Regions from separate parts of the Lysinibacillus sp. NPDC056232 genome, predicted to be linked through region 2. Evidence: predicted binding sites of a transcription regulator. Region 2 holds the regulator's gene; the other holds the start of a gene.

Region 1 (7,339 bases), on a different contig from region 2:
CACATTCGGTACAGGGCAGCCCATATTAATATCGATGCCTTTAAATCCTAGCTCTGCCATGCCAATACTCATTTGACGGAAATATTCGGGATTATCTCCCCAAATATGTGCCACCATTGGCTGTTCATCTTCTGTGAAAATCAAACGGCCACGCACACTTTTCATGCCCTCTGGATGACAATAGCTATCCGAGTTTGTAAACTCTGTAAAAAATACATCCGGTCGACCTGCTTCACTTACTACGCGACGAAAAACAACATCTGTCACATCTTCCATTGGTGCAAGTACAAAAAATGGTCGTGGTAAATCACGCCAAAAATTATCTATCATTTCAAACTCAATTCCTCTCAATATGGATACAACTTTAAACTCTCGGTCAAACAATATAAAGCCAAATGTTCCGCTTCTTTTACACTTATATCATGCTCGAACTGATTATCAAACACAAATACATTTATAATTTCTGAAAATCGACAATGTTTATTTTAACGAAAATCGGTCCTGAATGGTATGTTTATAAACAAAAAGCAAATGGTATAGATTTTTGAACTGAACCCCAAATAGTGGACACTTTATTCCAAAAACATAAAAAAGCAATCCGAGATAACGGTTAATTTATCATAAAGTAATCGAATTATAACCCCTTTGAATCAAACCCACGTTCTTGAACTGCCTATTATAATGTTCTGATACCAATTATGAGGTGTATAATTTTTAATTTTCATCTATATCAAAAGTAACCTCTTCTATTCAAGCATATGATTCAACTAAAAACCCTTCCATACTTACACAAAAAGGATGGAATATTCACTCCACCCTTTCAGAGTTCTATCATTTACTAATCAATCACCCGAGCAACATTCCTACCACAAGTCTTGCATTCCCCCTTTAATACAGGGGCATATTCTCCCTCTTGTATCGTGTACTTCACAATTGCCGTTACACCACAATTACCACAAAATACGTTTTTCACGAGCATTTCTCTGATATCTTTCGGGATAGAGAGCCATTTTTTTGCTGCGTCCATTATGATCGCTCCTTTAGAGTTAGTTCCGTAACAACCTCCACATGCGTCGAATGCGGGAACATATCTACAGGTTGAATCTCCTGTGTTTGATAGCCCCCATCCTCCAAAATTCGAAGGTCACGTGCTAGTGTAGCTGGATTACAAGACACATAAACAACACGCTTTGGACGTTGCTCTAAAATCGTCTTTAGAAGCGCCTCATCGCAGCCTTTGCGTGGTGGGTCGACTACTAAAACATCCGCTTCTTTGCCTTCCTTATACCAACGTGGAATAACTTCCTCTGCTGGACCTGCCTCAAAATACGTATTAGTGAAACCATTTAATTCTGCATTGCGTTTTGCATCTTCAATCGCTTGCGGTACAATTTCAACACCCATAACAGCCTTTGCTTGTTGTGCAAGGAATAATGAAATTGTGCCTATACCACAGTAAGCATCAATAACTCGTTCATCACCTTGTAAGTCAGCGTAGTCTAATGCTTGTTTGTATAGGACTTCCGTTTGCTCAGGGTTTACTTGATAAAATGAACGGGCTGAAATTTCAAAGCGAACATCGCCAATTGTATCAATAATAACGTCCTCGCCCCATAGATTCACGGTTTCATCACCGAAAATAACGTTCGTTTTGTCGCTGTTAACGTTTTGCATAATTGATGTTACATTCGGGACAAGCTTCTGGATTGTCGCAACAGCCGCTTCTTTTTGCGGGAATTTTTTCTTTTTAGTTACGACAACAACCATAACTTCACCAGTTGCTCGTGCTTTACGAATAACTACGTGGCGCAGCATTCCCTCATGCGATAGCTCGTTGTATGGTCGGACACCGATTGCCGCTAGTTCCTTTTTCAAACCCGCAAGAATAGCGTCCGCTTCCCCAGTCTGAATTAAGCAACGCTCCATATCCACAATGCTATGAGACTTCGTTTTGTAGAAGCCAGCAATTGCTTGTCCTGCTTCATTTGAGGAGAAAGGTATTTGTGCTTTATTACGGTAATGCCAAGGCTCTTCCATACCCTTCACAGGTAGGACAGGCGCATCAATTTTACCAATGCGCTGCATGACATTACGCACCATGTTTTCTTTCCATTTTAACTGTCCTTCATAAGACAGGTGTTGTAATTGGCAGCCGCCACATTGCTTGAAATATTCACAAGGTGCATCTACACGATCTGGCGATGGCTTGAGAATTTCTGCAACCTTCGCGAAGCCGTAATTTTTTAACGTTTTTACAACATGTACTTCCGCCGTTTCATTAGGAAGTGCACCTTGGATAAATAATGGATAGCCATCGACCTTTGCGACGCCATTGCCATCATGTGTTAAATCTTCTATATAAACTGTTAGTCGGTCATTTTTTTTCACGGGTGCTGACATTCGTACATCCTCCATTTCAATCTCTTTATTGTAGCATGTTGTGGCGGATGAAAAAAGAACAAGGCTTCATATTAACGGCTCAGATGTATTGAGAAAGTGAGATCAGCTCTGGCCACCAACTGATTGGGTATGCCGAGAATGTAATCCGCTCTCTCCCCAAACTGCTCGGGTATGCTGACAATGTGATCCGCTCTCTCCCCAAACTGCTCGGGTAAGACAAGAATGTGGTCCGCTCTCCTCTCAAACTGCTCAGGTATGCCAAGGATGTGCTCCACTCTCACCCCAAACGGATCGCCTTTACACGAGTAGAAAAAAGAGCCGCTATTCGCGACTCTTCTCCTCTTTCCTTACTGTATGGTAATCTCTAGGTGCCCACCAGAAAGCTGCGACTACACCTAGGATGACGACTATAAATGGTGCATAAAAAATCAAAAAACTTGCCATAGTTGTATCCCTCCTATGCGTGATTGTCTTCTTTTCCTGTCACATATTTTTTGTTAAAGAGGAATAATTTCAACAACAAGAACAGTGATGGAATCAGTAGACATAGTCCTAAAATAAACGCAATGACGAGTGCAATCGCCATTTGTGTACTTGTAAAGCTATCGTAAATTGTTAAATACGGATACAGTAAATATGGATATTGAGCGATTCCGTATGCGAAGAATGCCACTGCAAATTGGGCAATCAATAAACTAACCGCAAGACCATAATTTTTCCTCATCCATATCAATATTACAGTAACAATAAATAACACTGCTGAAATGGCAAACATCCACCATAAATTAACCATATTATTGTAACTTTCAGGATTAATGAATTTCATTTCGTACATAATGCCGAGCGCACTCACCATTAATGGTATCGCCCAAGCAAGTGCGTATCTTCTCATTAAATTTGTGGCTTCTCGATCCTTTGCTTTATGAGCATACCAAGTTAAAAACACGGCTGAAATATAAAGTACAGCTGCAATGCTCAACACGACAATACTCCAAGCAAATGGGCTCGTATACAACGTCCAATAATTCAAGACAGGTTGCCCGTCAACAATATCAACATAGCCACCAGCAGCAATCGCGAATACAACAGAGAGTGAGGCTGGAATGAGTAAGCCTGCTACACCATACGTCAACGTGTAACCGATATGCCCACGTGCGCCATATGATTCAAACGCATAGTAGGAGCCTCGTATTGCAAGGAGCACTAGCGAAATACTAACTGGGACAAGTAAAATCGTTCCATAATAGAAAGCTGTTTGTGGGAAAAATCCAACAATCCCCACAAAGAAGAATACTAAAAAGACATTGGTTACTTCCCAAACAGGTGATAAATAACGCTTAATAATATTCGTTAAAATATGATTTTTTCCGATGAGTAGGCTGTAGGCATTAAAAAAGCCTGCACCAAAATCGATTGAAGCTACAATGACATAACCAAATAGGAAAATCCATAAAACTGAAATACCTAAAATCTCTAATGTCATAAGATGTCACCGCCTTTATCAGCATGGCGATCTTCTATTTCTCGCTCAATTGGATTCTTTTTGAACATACGAATTAAAACCACCATACTGCCTACTGCTAATACGGCATATACGCCGGTAAACAATAGCATCATTAAATCCACATGGTCACTCGTTGTGGCCCCTTCTGGTGTTCGCATTAATCCGTATAAGATCCAAGGCTGTCGTCCCACTTCGGCAAGCCACCATCCTGCTTCAATCGCAATAATGGAAAGTGGTCCACCTGCAACAACAATCCATCTAAACCAACGTCTATGAATAAACTGCCAATCACGTGCTTTCCCGCATACATAAACCAATGAAACCAATGCCATGAACATACCGATAAACACCATGAGATCAAAGAGGTAATGGATATATAGTGGTGGTCGATCTTCTTCAGCAAATTGATCTAAGCCAATTACCTCTGCATTTGGATTATTATGTGCTAAAACGCTCAAAGCATAAGGTACTTTAATAGCATATTTTACTTCTTCATCATTTAATACACCAAATAGGATAAGAGAAGCTTTATCTCCCGTTTCAAAATGCCACTCAGCTGCAGCTAGTTTTTCTGGCTGATATTCGGCTAAATATTTACCTGAAAAGTCTCCAATAATCGCTGATGCAATGGAGAAAATCAGACCAATCTTCATAAGTAGGTATAAGGATTTTTTATGGTATACATGCTTAGAACCTCTAAGTAGACGGTATCCTGCAATAGATGCTAACACAAATGCGGACGTCATGTAGGCTGTAACGAGAACATGCGCTACCTTTGTCGGCATCGCTGGATTAAACATGGCTAAAAAAGGTTGAATATTCACAAGCTGGCCGTCCACAATGTCAAATCCTTGTGGCGCATTCATAAACGCATTGACAATTGTTATAAACACAGCTGACATCGATGCACCGACAGCAACCGGAATTAATAGTAGCATATGCTTTTTCTGACTATCGAAGCGATCCCAAGTATATAAGTAGATGCCTAGGAAGATGGCTTCAAAGAAAAATGCAAACGTTTCCATAAAAAGTGGTAATGCAATTGTTTGGCCGGCAAGCTGCATAAAATTCGGCCATAGTAAAGACAACTGTAAGCCAATTGCTGTCCCTGTTACAACTCCGACTGCAACTGTAATGACAAAACCTCGTGCCCAACGTCTTGCCATTAAAATATAGTGCTCATCATTCTTTTTATACCCAGTCCATTGCGCAATCATAATCATTAATGGGACACCCACACCAATCGTTGCATAAATAATATGGAACGATAAGGTTAGCTCCGTTAATGCTCTACTCCAAAAGACTGCTGATTCATTCACCATTTCATTGCCCCCCTAACCTCCAAATATTCTTCCAAGTATGGAAAGTAGCATGATAATTCCAACACCAAAGCTTAGCCAAATGAGCTTTCTTTCCTGTGACTTATACAAAGGCAACACTTCCTTTCCCTTATCTCTACCCCCATTTTCCACTATTGCAACGAAAAAAACCTTTATAATGGACCGGAATTTCGGCCTATTATAAAGGTTTCAAATTTTGTTCAAGTAATATACGCACATTTGCCAAACATTTTTCTTAATTCATTCACAATACCAATTAAAGGAATGTAATATTCATATATATGGTGTTTAAACCATTAATATCCCAGAAATTCAATTGAGCAAGCTCTAACAAGGCCCTCTCCTAAATTGAAGAGAGCCCTGTTTTAATGTTCGTTATATACGGTCTTCTTCACGAATATCTGCTAGTGGAGCAAAAATTTCAATATGGCGCTTTAAGTTTTCAAATGTTGCAGGCGCGTCCCCACCATATTCACCATCCAAGTTTAAATGAATTTCATCTTCAGTAGATACTTTGACGACACTTGCCTTTTTATAAATTACACGATCATCATTCAAATGCTCGCCCCTTAAAGCCATCGCAGCAAGCTGAATAAATTCAGGCAGGCTTACTTTTTTCAATACTAATAGCGTAAAGTAGCCATCATTAATACTTGCGTCAGGTGCAAGCTTTTCAAAGCCACCTACTGAATTTGTTAAGCCACATAAAAACATCATGGCATCTCCATCAAACACTTCACCATCATATTCGATACGCATGTGGGAAGCTTTGATCGATGGAATCATTTCTACTGCTTTTAAGTAATAAGCAAGCTGTCCTAGCATTGTTTTCATTTTACTTGGCACTTCATACGTTAACTCTGTAATACGCCCACCAGCGGCAATATTGATGAAATAGCGTTCCCCATTTAATAAACCAACATCAACCGGCAACGATTCACCTTTAATAATAATGTCAACTGCAGCTTCAATATTTCGAGGAATCTGCACAGCACGAGCAAAGTCATTTGTTGTGCCCATCGGAATTAGACCCACTTTCGGTCGGTTCTCAAATGGACTGACACCTGAAACAACTTCATTTAATGTGCCATCTCCACCAACTGCAATGATTATATCAAAGCCACGTTCTACTGCATTTTTTGCAGCAATGGTTGCATCGCCTTCACAAGTTGTTGCGTGACATGATGTCTCATAGCCTGCTACCTCTAATTTTGCCAATACTTCTGGTAGATGCTTTTTAAACACTTCACGCCCAGATGTAGGATTATAAATGATTCTTGCTCGTTTCATAACATACCTTCTCGCTTCATAAGATTCTATTTCTTTCAACGAAATTCTACTTTTAAATGTTGCATTGAACTTCTAAAGCAAGGCATGTCCTCATTCTCCTGACATGCGCTTGTGATTTACAATTATTGCAATGCAGCAGTTACTTGCTTTTTAAAATCCTCGTAAACAAATGTCCAATATGATTTATTCGTTATATTCTCTTCACGAATTTCTGCATATAGCGCTTTTTGTGCATTTTCAAATGCTGGATCTTCTTTATCAGGTAAAGTAGCTCGTTTACTTACTACTAGTTCCTGTAATTCTGGTGCACGTGGTCCCCATTTTCCAACAACCTGTCCAGCTTCATCTAATAAAATATAAACCGGAATTGCACGGCCACCATTTGTTAAATAACGATCAATCAAATCTGTATCAGCATCGCGTAGTACTGCGCGCATGTCTAATCCTGCTGCCTCTGCAACTCGGCGAATGATTGGATTGTTTAACATTGCGTCCCCGCACCAGTCCTCAGTAATTGTTAAAATTTTCGATTGATTGTTCTTCAGTAGTTCGATAAAGCCATCGTTTAATGGCACTTCGAAGCCATCATAAATACGGAAGCTTTCCTCTTTTAATGTCGTCATTTTATCCATATATTGTTGAATTGAAATCGCATCATTGAAATATTGTTGTTCAGTTTTCATTGATAGACCTCCCAAAAGTTTTATCATGTTCTATTCTATATTTTGCTATGAATACTCCTTTTAGACAACTATAAAGTGCTAATTTGGTATTTTTTAGTCATATTAAGTTGATTTTCCGTTCC
Region 2 (7,339 bases):
TAAAGCTGTGTACAGATAATGCCGCTATGATAGGGGCAGCAGCAACACCAATGTTTGAAGCAGGTATTCGTGGTAATTTATCAATGAATGGTCGCCCTGGAATGGAGTTAAAATCCTGGGTTTAACTTCTTTCAGCGGGTGTCCAAACACCCGCTAAAATAGAGGAACTCAGTCTAAGAACGCTACGTCCTGTGGCAACGACTGAGTGACCAACTTCGTGCTGTTGCCGCTGACGCTTTGCTTTCGCGCAGATAAAACCCTTATGCTGTCGCTTCGCTTTCGCACAGACAAAACACGTTGCTGCCGCTGCGTTAGCACTACGCTTTCGCGCAAAAAACATTTGTTGGCCTAAAGCCTCCGGCGGATGTCACGGAATCGGAAAGGAGTTAATAACGGCTAACTGACCTGCGTCGGTGCTGTTGCTGTCGCTTTGCTTTCGCACAAAAAACATCTGCAGGCCTAAGCACGCCGATTCTGGACGCAATTATACTGAGGCATAATTGATTATAGAAAAAGAGGCATTTTAGATTGAATTCTAAAATACCTCTTTTTTGCTTTTATGAAAAAATTGTTGAGAAAACAGTGTATATAAGAAGATTTAAATCTAATTAGTTGACAAATTTTTCAGAAAATTATCCACAGGCAGGACGGAAATTAAAGAGCGAACATCCGTACTTATGCACAAAATGTTGATAACTTGTGTATAACTTGTGATTATTCAATATATAGTAGCCTGTTTTGCACAGAATGATGTGAATAAAATATTTTTGAATTGTGGACAATGTGGAAAAGTCTGTTGATATGTTGGTATTACTAGATTTATAGTGTGTATAAAGTTGTGGGCATTTTTTGTCGAAAAATAGCACTTGACCAATATATATGAGAAATTAAGGCGAGTAAAGTAAAAAGCCATGTGACACGGCACATGGCTTTACAAGACGCCTACCTTAAAATTGGCAAAAGAAAGAAGCTCGGTAGGGGATGTTATAAAGTAATATTTTCAAGTTCTTCACTTAGCTCCAGCCATTCCATTTCAAACAACTCGTACTGTTCCTTAGAAGTGGATAATTCATCCTGGAGCTGTGTAATTTTTTCGTGGTCTGTGAAAATCTCAGGATCGCAAAGAGCTTCCTCTAAGCGAGCTATTTCAAGATTTACTTGCTGCATTTTCCCTTCTAGTTCCTCAAGCGCGCGTCTAATTTGACGTTCTCGTTTTTTAGCCTCTTTATCAATTTTAGAGGTAGAGATCTTCTCAGATACATCAGCTTGTACTTGCAGTTGAGCAGCAGCCTTCATTTGGGCAATTTCTAGTAGCTCTTGTTTCTTCTCAAGATAATAATCATAGTCACCTAAGTACTCAAAGGAACCATCACCAGACAGTTCGATTACTTTAGTAGCGATTCGATTGATGAAATATCGGTCATGCGATACGAATAAGAGCGTTCCAGGATAATCGATCAGTGCATTTTCCAGTATCTCTTTACTATCTAAGTCTAAGTGATTGGTAGGCTCATCGAGAATTAAGAAATTTGCCTTTTGCATCATTAACTTAGCTAATGCAAGTCTAGCCTTTTCTCCACCAGATAAAGACGACACGATTTTATCTACATCAACTCCACTGAATAAGAAACGGCCTAGCACTGTGCGGATATCTTTTTCATTCATTAAAGGCCATTCATCCCATAGCTCTTTTAGAACACTTTTATTACTCGATAGTTTTGCCTGTTCTTGATCATAATAACTAATTTGAACATTTGTACCATGGCGAATCTCTCCAGAGAGTGGTAGCAAATCTTTGACAATGGTTTTTAATAAAGTTGATTTACCAACACCATTTGGTCCAACAAGTGCAATGCGATCTTCTCGGAAAGTGCGTAGCGTGATGCCGTTTGATATTTTCTTATCATCATAACCTATCGTTAAGTCATCGATAGATAATACATCGTTACCACTTTGACGTTCAATTGTAAAACCGAAGCTTGCAGACTTTTCATCACCTTCAGGAGAGTCCATCCATTCTGTTCGTTCGAGCATTTTACGACGACTTTGTGCCATTTTAGTAGTAGAAGCACGAGCAATATTTTTTTGAATAAATTCCTCAAGTTTGGCCTTTTCATCTTGCTGTCGCTCATAAAGCTTCAAATCACGCTCATAATTTTTCGCTTTTTCATCTAAATAGGCACTATAATTGCCTGTATATTTTGTGACGCGATGACGAGATACTTCGTAGACAATGGAAACAACCTGGTCTAAGAAGTAGCGGTCATGGGAAACAATTAGAATAGCCCCTTCATAGCCCTTTAAATATGATTCCAACCAAGAGAGGGTTTCAATATCTAAATGGTTAGTAGGTTCATCAAGGATTAATAGGTCAGGTTTACTTAAAAGAAGCTTAGCAAGTGCTAACCGAGTTCGTTGTCCACCTGACAGTGAGCTAATTGACTTTTGGTAATCCTCAGGGTAAAACTGCATGCCATGAAGCACAGAACGTGTATCAGATTCATATTGATAGCCACCCGCATCCTTAAAAGTATGCTGTAAATGATCGTATTCAGACATTATTTTTGCATATAAAGTAGGATTTTCATAAACAACTGGGTCGGCCATTTGTTGTTCTAATGATCGTAGTGTTTGTTCTTGGGCGATAAGTGGCTCAAAAATTGTCATCATTTCATCCCAAATCGACAATGTTGAGTTTAAACCAGCATGTTGCTCTAGGTATCCAATTTGTATACCTTTCGGGATAATAATATCGCCAGAGTCATATGACATTTGACCAGCAATTATTTTAAGTAAAGTGGATTTGCCAGCACCGTTACGACCTACTAATGCAACGCGGTCGCGATGTTGAACTTCTAATTTTACGCCACTTAAAATTTCATCTGCAAGGAAGGATTTATATAGTTGATTGACCTGTAAAACAATCATTCTTGACACCTCAATTCTTCCTTAGTGTAATGGATGAGCGATTGGCTTGCAATGTCGATGCTTTACTTATTCCAAGCTGTCATGTAAGATTGAAACGATTTCCCTTTATTTAGTGGTGTAAAAGCGCTATTAACTAAAGGAAAATCCTCCAGTGAAATATTATAAACTTAGAAATATAAAGCATGTATCATAAATAGAGCTTGATACATTTTAAGGAGGAAAAAGTTTGAAACAAGAATTAAAAATTCCGCAAGCCACTACGAAAAGACTTCCTCTTTACTATCGTTTTATCCAAAACTTTGCACAGGAAGGCATGGAACGCATTTCTTCGAAGGAACTAAGTGAAGCGATGAAAATTGATTCTGCAACTATTCGCCGAGATTTTTCTTATTTTGGTGCTCTTGGGAAAAAGGGATATGGCTATGATGTGCAGCATCTCTTACAGTTTTTTAGCCAAACGCTCGATCAACATGAAGCGACAAAAGTAGCGTTAATTGGTGTAGGGAATTTAGGTAGTGCTTTATTAAAATACAATTTCCAAAAAAATCATAATACTCACATCGTTGTGGCATTTGATTCAAAGGCCCCAAAAGAAGGGAAAATGATTAGCAATATTCCTGTTTTTCACCCTGACTTATTGGAAGAAAAGTATGCAGAATATGGAGCGGAGCTTGCAATTTTAACTGTTTCACCACGCTCTGCACAGAAAATGGCTGATAGATTAGCAGCGATGAACGCAAAAGGAATTTTGAACTTTACGCCAGAGCGTATTACTGTACCAGATAAAATGCAACTTTTAACAATTGATTTGTCGGTAGAATTGCAGGCACTCATTTATTTAATTCGTAATCAGGAATAGTGATAATTGTACATAATTTAACTTCTTTCAGCGGGTGTCGAAACACCCGCTGAAAGAAGTTAAAGCCTCCGGCGGATGTCACGGAAATCGGAAAGGAGTTAATAAAGGATGTTAGCCTAAAATCATCGCATTCATGTGATAACGGCTAACTGACCTGCGTCGGTGCCGCTGCCGCTACGCTTTCGCGCAAAAAACATCTGCAGGCCTAAGCACAAAACCGATTCCGGACGCAATTATGCCGAGGCATAATTGATAGTATAGCTCTCACAGTTTCTGTAAAATAAATATGAAGTAAAATGTGAGAGTGACTAAAAACTTTCACATATAATTAGTTAGCAAAATGGCGAATTATGCGTTAAAATGATGGATATAAAGAGGAGGTGGCTTTAATGGGTGGGATAGGTCCTATGAGCCTCATTATTATCGGAATTGTCGCATTACTAATTTTTGGTCCTAAGAAGTTACCAGAGCTTGGTAAAGCATTTGGTTCAACATTACGTGAATTTAAAAATGCTACTAAAGGTTTAGCCGACGATGATGATGATGACAAGAAAAAGAAAGAATTAGATAAGTAAGTTAGGATGTTTGAGGAATGAATCCAAAAGATCTAACTGTCATTGAACATATAGAAGAATTAAGAAAACGGCTTTTCATTGTTGCCGTTTTCTTTGTTCTCGCTATGGCTGGCGGCTTCTTTGTGGCAAAGCCGCTTGTTAAATACCTTCAAATTACTGGAGAGTCTTACAATATAACACTTCATGCATTTGATGTAGTAACACCACTTGCAATTTATATCCAAGTCGTTTTTTTAATAGCATTTATTCTATCTTCGCCGGTATTGATGTACCAATTGTGGGCTTTTATTAGTCCAGGATTAAGGGACGTAGAACGAAAAGCAACTTTAAGCTATATACCGTATTCATTTTTATTATTTTTAGCAGGGTTGTCCTTTTCATATTTTTTACTATTCCCTTATGTCATAAAGTTTATGATGAATTTATCAAATGAATTGGAAATTCAGCAAACGATTGGCATACATGAATATTTTACGTTTTTATTTAAGCTTACAATTCCGTTTGGTTTCCTTTTCCAATTACCGATTGTAGTCCTGTTCTTTTCGCGTATTGGGATTTTATCTCCTGAGTTACTAATTCGTATTCGTAAGTACTCATACTTTGGTTTATTTGTATGTGCTGCTTTAATCGCACCGCCTGAATTAGCTTCGCACTTAATGGTTTCAGTACCGTTGTTTGTTCTTTATGAAATTAGCATTATGATTTCTCGTATTGGCTATAAGAAATACTTAAAATCAGAGGAAATGCGGATGAAGGAAGAACAAGAAGCTGAGCAAAAACGCCAGATTGAAGATGCGCTTGAACAGCAGAGACGTCAAATCGAAGAATTGAATCAATAATAATAGAAGCTCGATGCTAATTAATAGCATCGAGCTTTTTCGTCAGCTTAACTTTAAATAAAAATCAGTGGGAAGAAAAACTCCCACTGATTTTTATTGCATTTTTTCTAGTTCTTGAAGAAACTTTTGCAATGGTTCTGCATACACTTGTACAAGTGTCACAAAACCATTCAGCATGACGTGAGCGATAATAGACGTCCAAATGCGTTTCGTTTTGTGATATAAGAAGGCAAAAATCAATCCACAAATTGTATAAAGTAAGATATGTGTGAAGTCGTTATGAATAAGTGCAAAGAAAATGGCGCTTACTATAGCGGCTACCCAGAAATTAGTTGTTTGGACAAGCGATCCAAAAATCACACGGCGGAAGACGAACTCTTCTAATATTGGCCCAAATACGACAATCGCTAATATCGCAATAGGAGCACCTTTTGCAATATCTACAATATCAGCTGTGTTTTGCGATCCTCCTTGGATGCCGAATATAGCCATTTCGATAGCTGCACCAATCATTTGACCAATGAAAACTAAGAAGAAACCAATAATACCCCACATAATTGATAGCGGTATCGTTTCTTTCTTTCCTTGATAAATATCCCAAAATGTTTTATCGCGAGATGTTATGATTAAGCTTACAATTAACGCAATGGCAAAGCTAAGAGCGATATACCAGCCTTGCGTAAGTGGAGCAGCTTGCTCACTAGGTAAACCTGTTGTACTCATAACAAGCTTGTGAAACGGTTTTGCCAGCCATCTACCTGATAGTTGCATGAGGATATAGATCAGTAAAACATAAAGGGCTGTTTTTTTATGTTTATTTATTTTTTGAGAATTGGTCACAGTCAAAATCCTTTCCATTCAATATGCTACCTTTCTATTGTAGAGGAATATGGAAAGAAAACAAAATTTTTCGAAGTTCTGACTTGCAAAAAAAAGTTTGTTTGATTATCATAATAATTGAGTTAGCACTCGGATAGGTAGAGTGCTAATGAACTTAAACTTATATTTAATTAATAGGAGGTTGTTTCACTTGTTAAGACCACTAGGAGATCGTATTGTTATCGAACTAATCGAGGTAGAAGAAAAATCTGCATTCGGTATTGTGCTGCCAGACTCTGCAAAAGAAAAGCCACAAGAAGGTAAAGTTGTAGCAGTTGGGACAGGTCGTATATTAGAGACCGGACAACGTGTAGAACTTGACGTTAAAGTAGACGACCGCATTATTTTCTCTAAATACTCTGGTACAGAAGTTAAATATGAAGGTAATGAATACCTAATTTTACGTGAAAGCGATATTCTCGCAATTATTGAATAGGTTCATATTTTTTTAGTTTATTAAAGTGAATGCCTTTAGTGATTGTCACAGTTAATTAAATGAATTGGTGACAATGACAGTATGGCGAAATTTCTATAAATATATTGATGAAGCTTAACGAATATTCCATTTCAGGAGGGTAAATTCAAATGGCAAAAGATATTAAATTCTCAGAAGAAGCTCGTTCATTAATGCTACAAGGTGTAGATAAATTAGCAAATGCAGTAAAAATTACTCTAGGGCCAAAAGGTCGTAACGTAGTTTTAGAAAAAAAATTCGGTTCACCACTTATTACAAATGATGGTGTAACAATTGCAAAAGAAATCGAGCTAGAAAATCCATACGAAAACATGGGTGCGAAATTAGTAGCAGAAGTTGCTTCTAAAACAAACGAAATCGCTGGTGACGGTACAACAACTGCAACAGTATTAGCGCAAGCAATTATTCGTGAAGGCTTGAAAAACGTAACAGCTGGTGCAAATCCTGTAGGCATTCGTAAGGGGATCGACAAAGCAGTTGCAGCAGCCCTTACAGAATTACACGCTATTTCTCGCCCAGTAAGCAACAAAGAGGAAATCGCTCAGGTTGCGGCTATCTCGGCTGCAGATGATGAAGTAGGTCAATTAATTGCAGAAGCAATGGAACGTGTGGGTAACGATGGTGTTATTACAATTGAAGAATCTAAAGGCTTCACAACTGAGCTTGATGTAGTTGAAGGTATGCAATTCGACCGTGGTTATGCATCACACTACATGGTAACAGATACAGATAAAATGGAAGCGGTATTAGATAACCCATACATTTTAATTACTGATAAAAAAAT

Evidence for each region. Region 2 encodes Rex, which represses fermentation and respiration genes when NADH is low (regulators of the CRP and FNR family bind a similar motif). Its sites were predicted from a motif close to TTGTGAAATATTTCACAA; they were not measured.
Region 1: ACFCYJ_RS25380 (cytochrome ubiquinol oxidase subunit I) is a predicted target of Rex. The motif match lies at 5,477-5,494, and genes of this name have one in related genera.

The regions. Positions count from the first base shown of each region.
Region 1 is NZ_JBHJTF010000058.1:179-7,517, reverse strand. It holds gene ACFCYJ_RS25405 (tRNA dihydrouridine synthase) at 1-330, opposite strand, end outside; gene ACFCYJ_RS25400 (hypothetical protein) at 839-1,027, opposite strand; gene rlmD (23S rRNA (uracil(1939)-C(5))-methyltransferase RlmD) at 1,027-2,400, opposite strand; gene cydS (cytochrome bd oxidase small subunit CydS family protein) at 2,722-2,844, opposite strand; gene ACFCYJ_RS25385 (cytochrome d ubiquinol oxidase subunit II) at 2,858-3,883, opposite strand; gene ACFCYJ_RS25380 (cytochrome ubiquinol oxidase subunit I) at 3,880-5,226, opposite strand; gene ACFCYJ_RS25375 (diacylglycerol kinase) at 5,620-6,534, opposite strand; gene ACFCYJ_RS25370 (thioredoxin family protein) at 6,657-7,217, opposite strand; gene ACFCYJ_RS25365 (hypothetical protein) at 7,315-7,339, opposite strand, start outside.
Region 2 is NZ_JBHJTF010000026.1:68,127-75,465, reverse strand. It holds gene tsaD (tRNA (adenosine(37)-N6)-threonylcarbamoyltransferase complex transferase subunit TsaD) at 1-125, shown strand, start outside; gene ACFCYJ_RS18240 (hypothetical protein) at 122-340, opposite strand; gene ACFCYJ_RS18235 (ABC transporter ATP-binding protein) at 985-2,928, opposite strand; gene ACFCYJ_RS18230 (redox-sensing transcriptional repressor Rex) at 3,155-3,787, shown strand; gene ACFCYJ_RS18225 (twin-arginine translocase TatA/TatE family subunit) at 4,177-4,362, shown strand; gene tatC (twin-arginine translocase subunit TatC) at 4,380-5,201, shown strand; gene ACFCYJ_RS18215 (CPBP family intramembrane glutamic endopeptidase) at 5,295-6,059, opposite strand; gene groES (co-chaperone GroES) at 6,232-6,516, shown strand; gene groL (chaperonin GroEL) at 6,666-7,339, shown strand, end outside.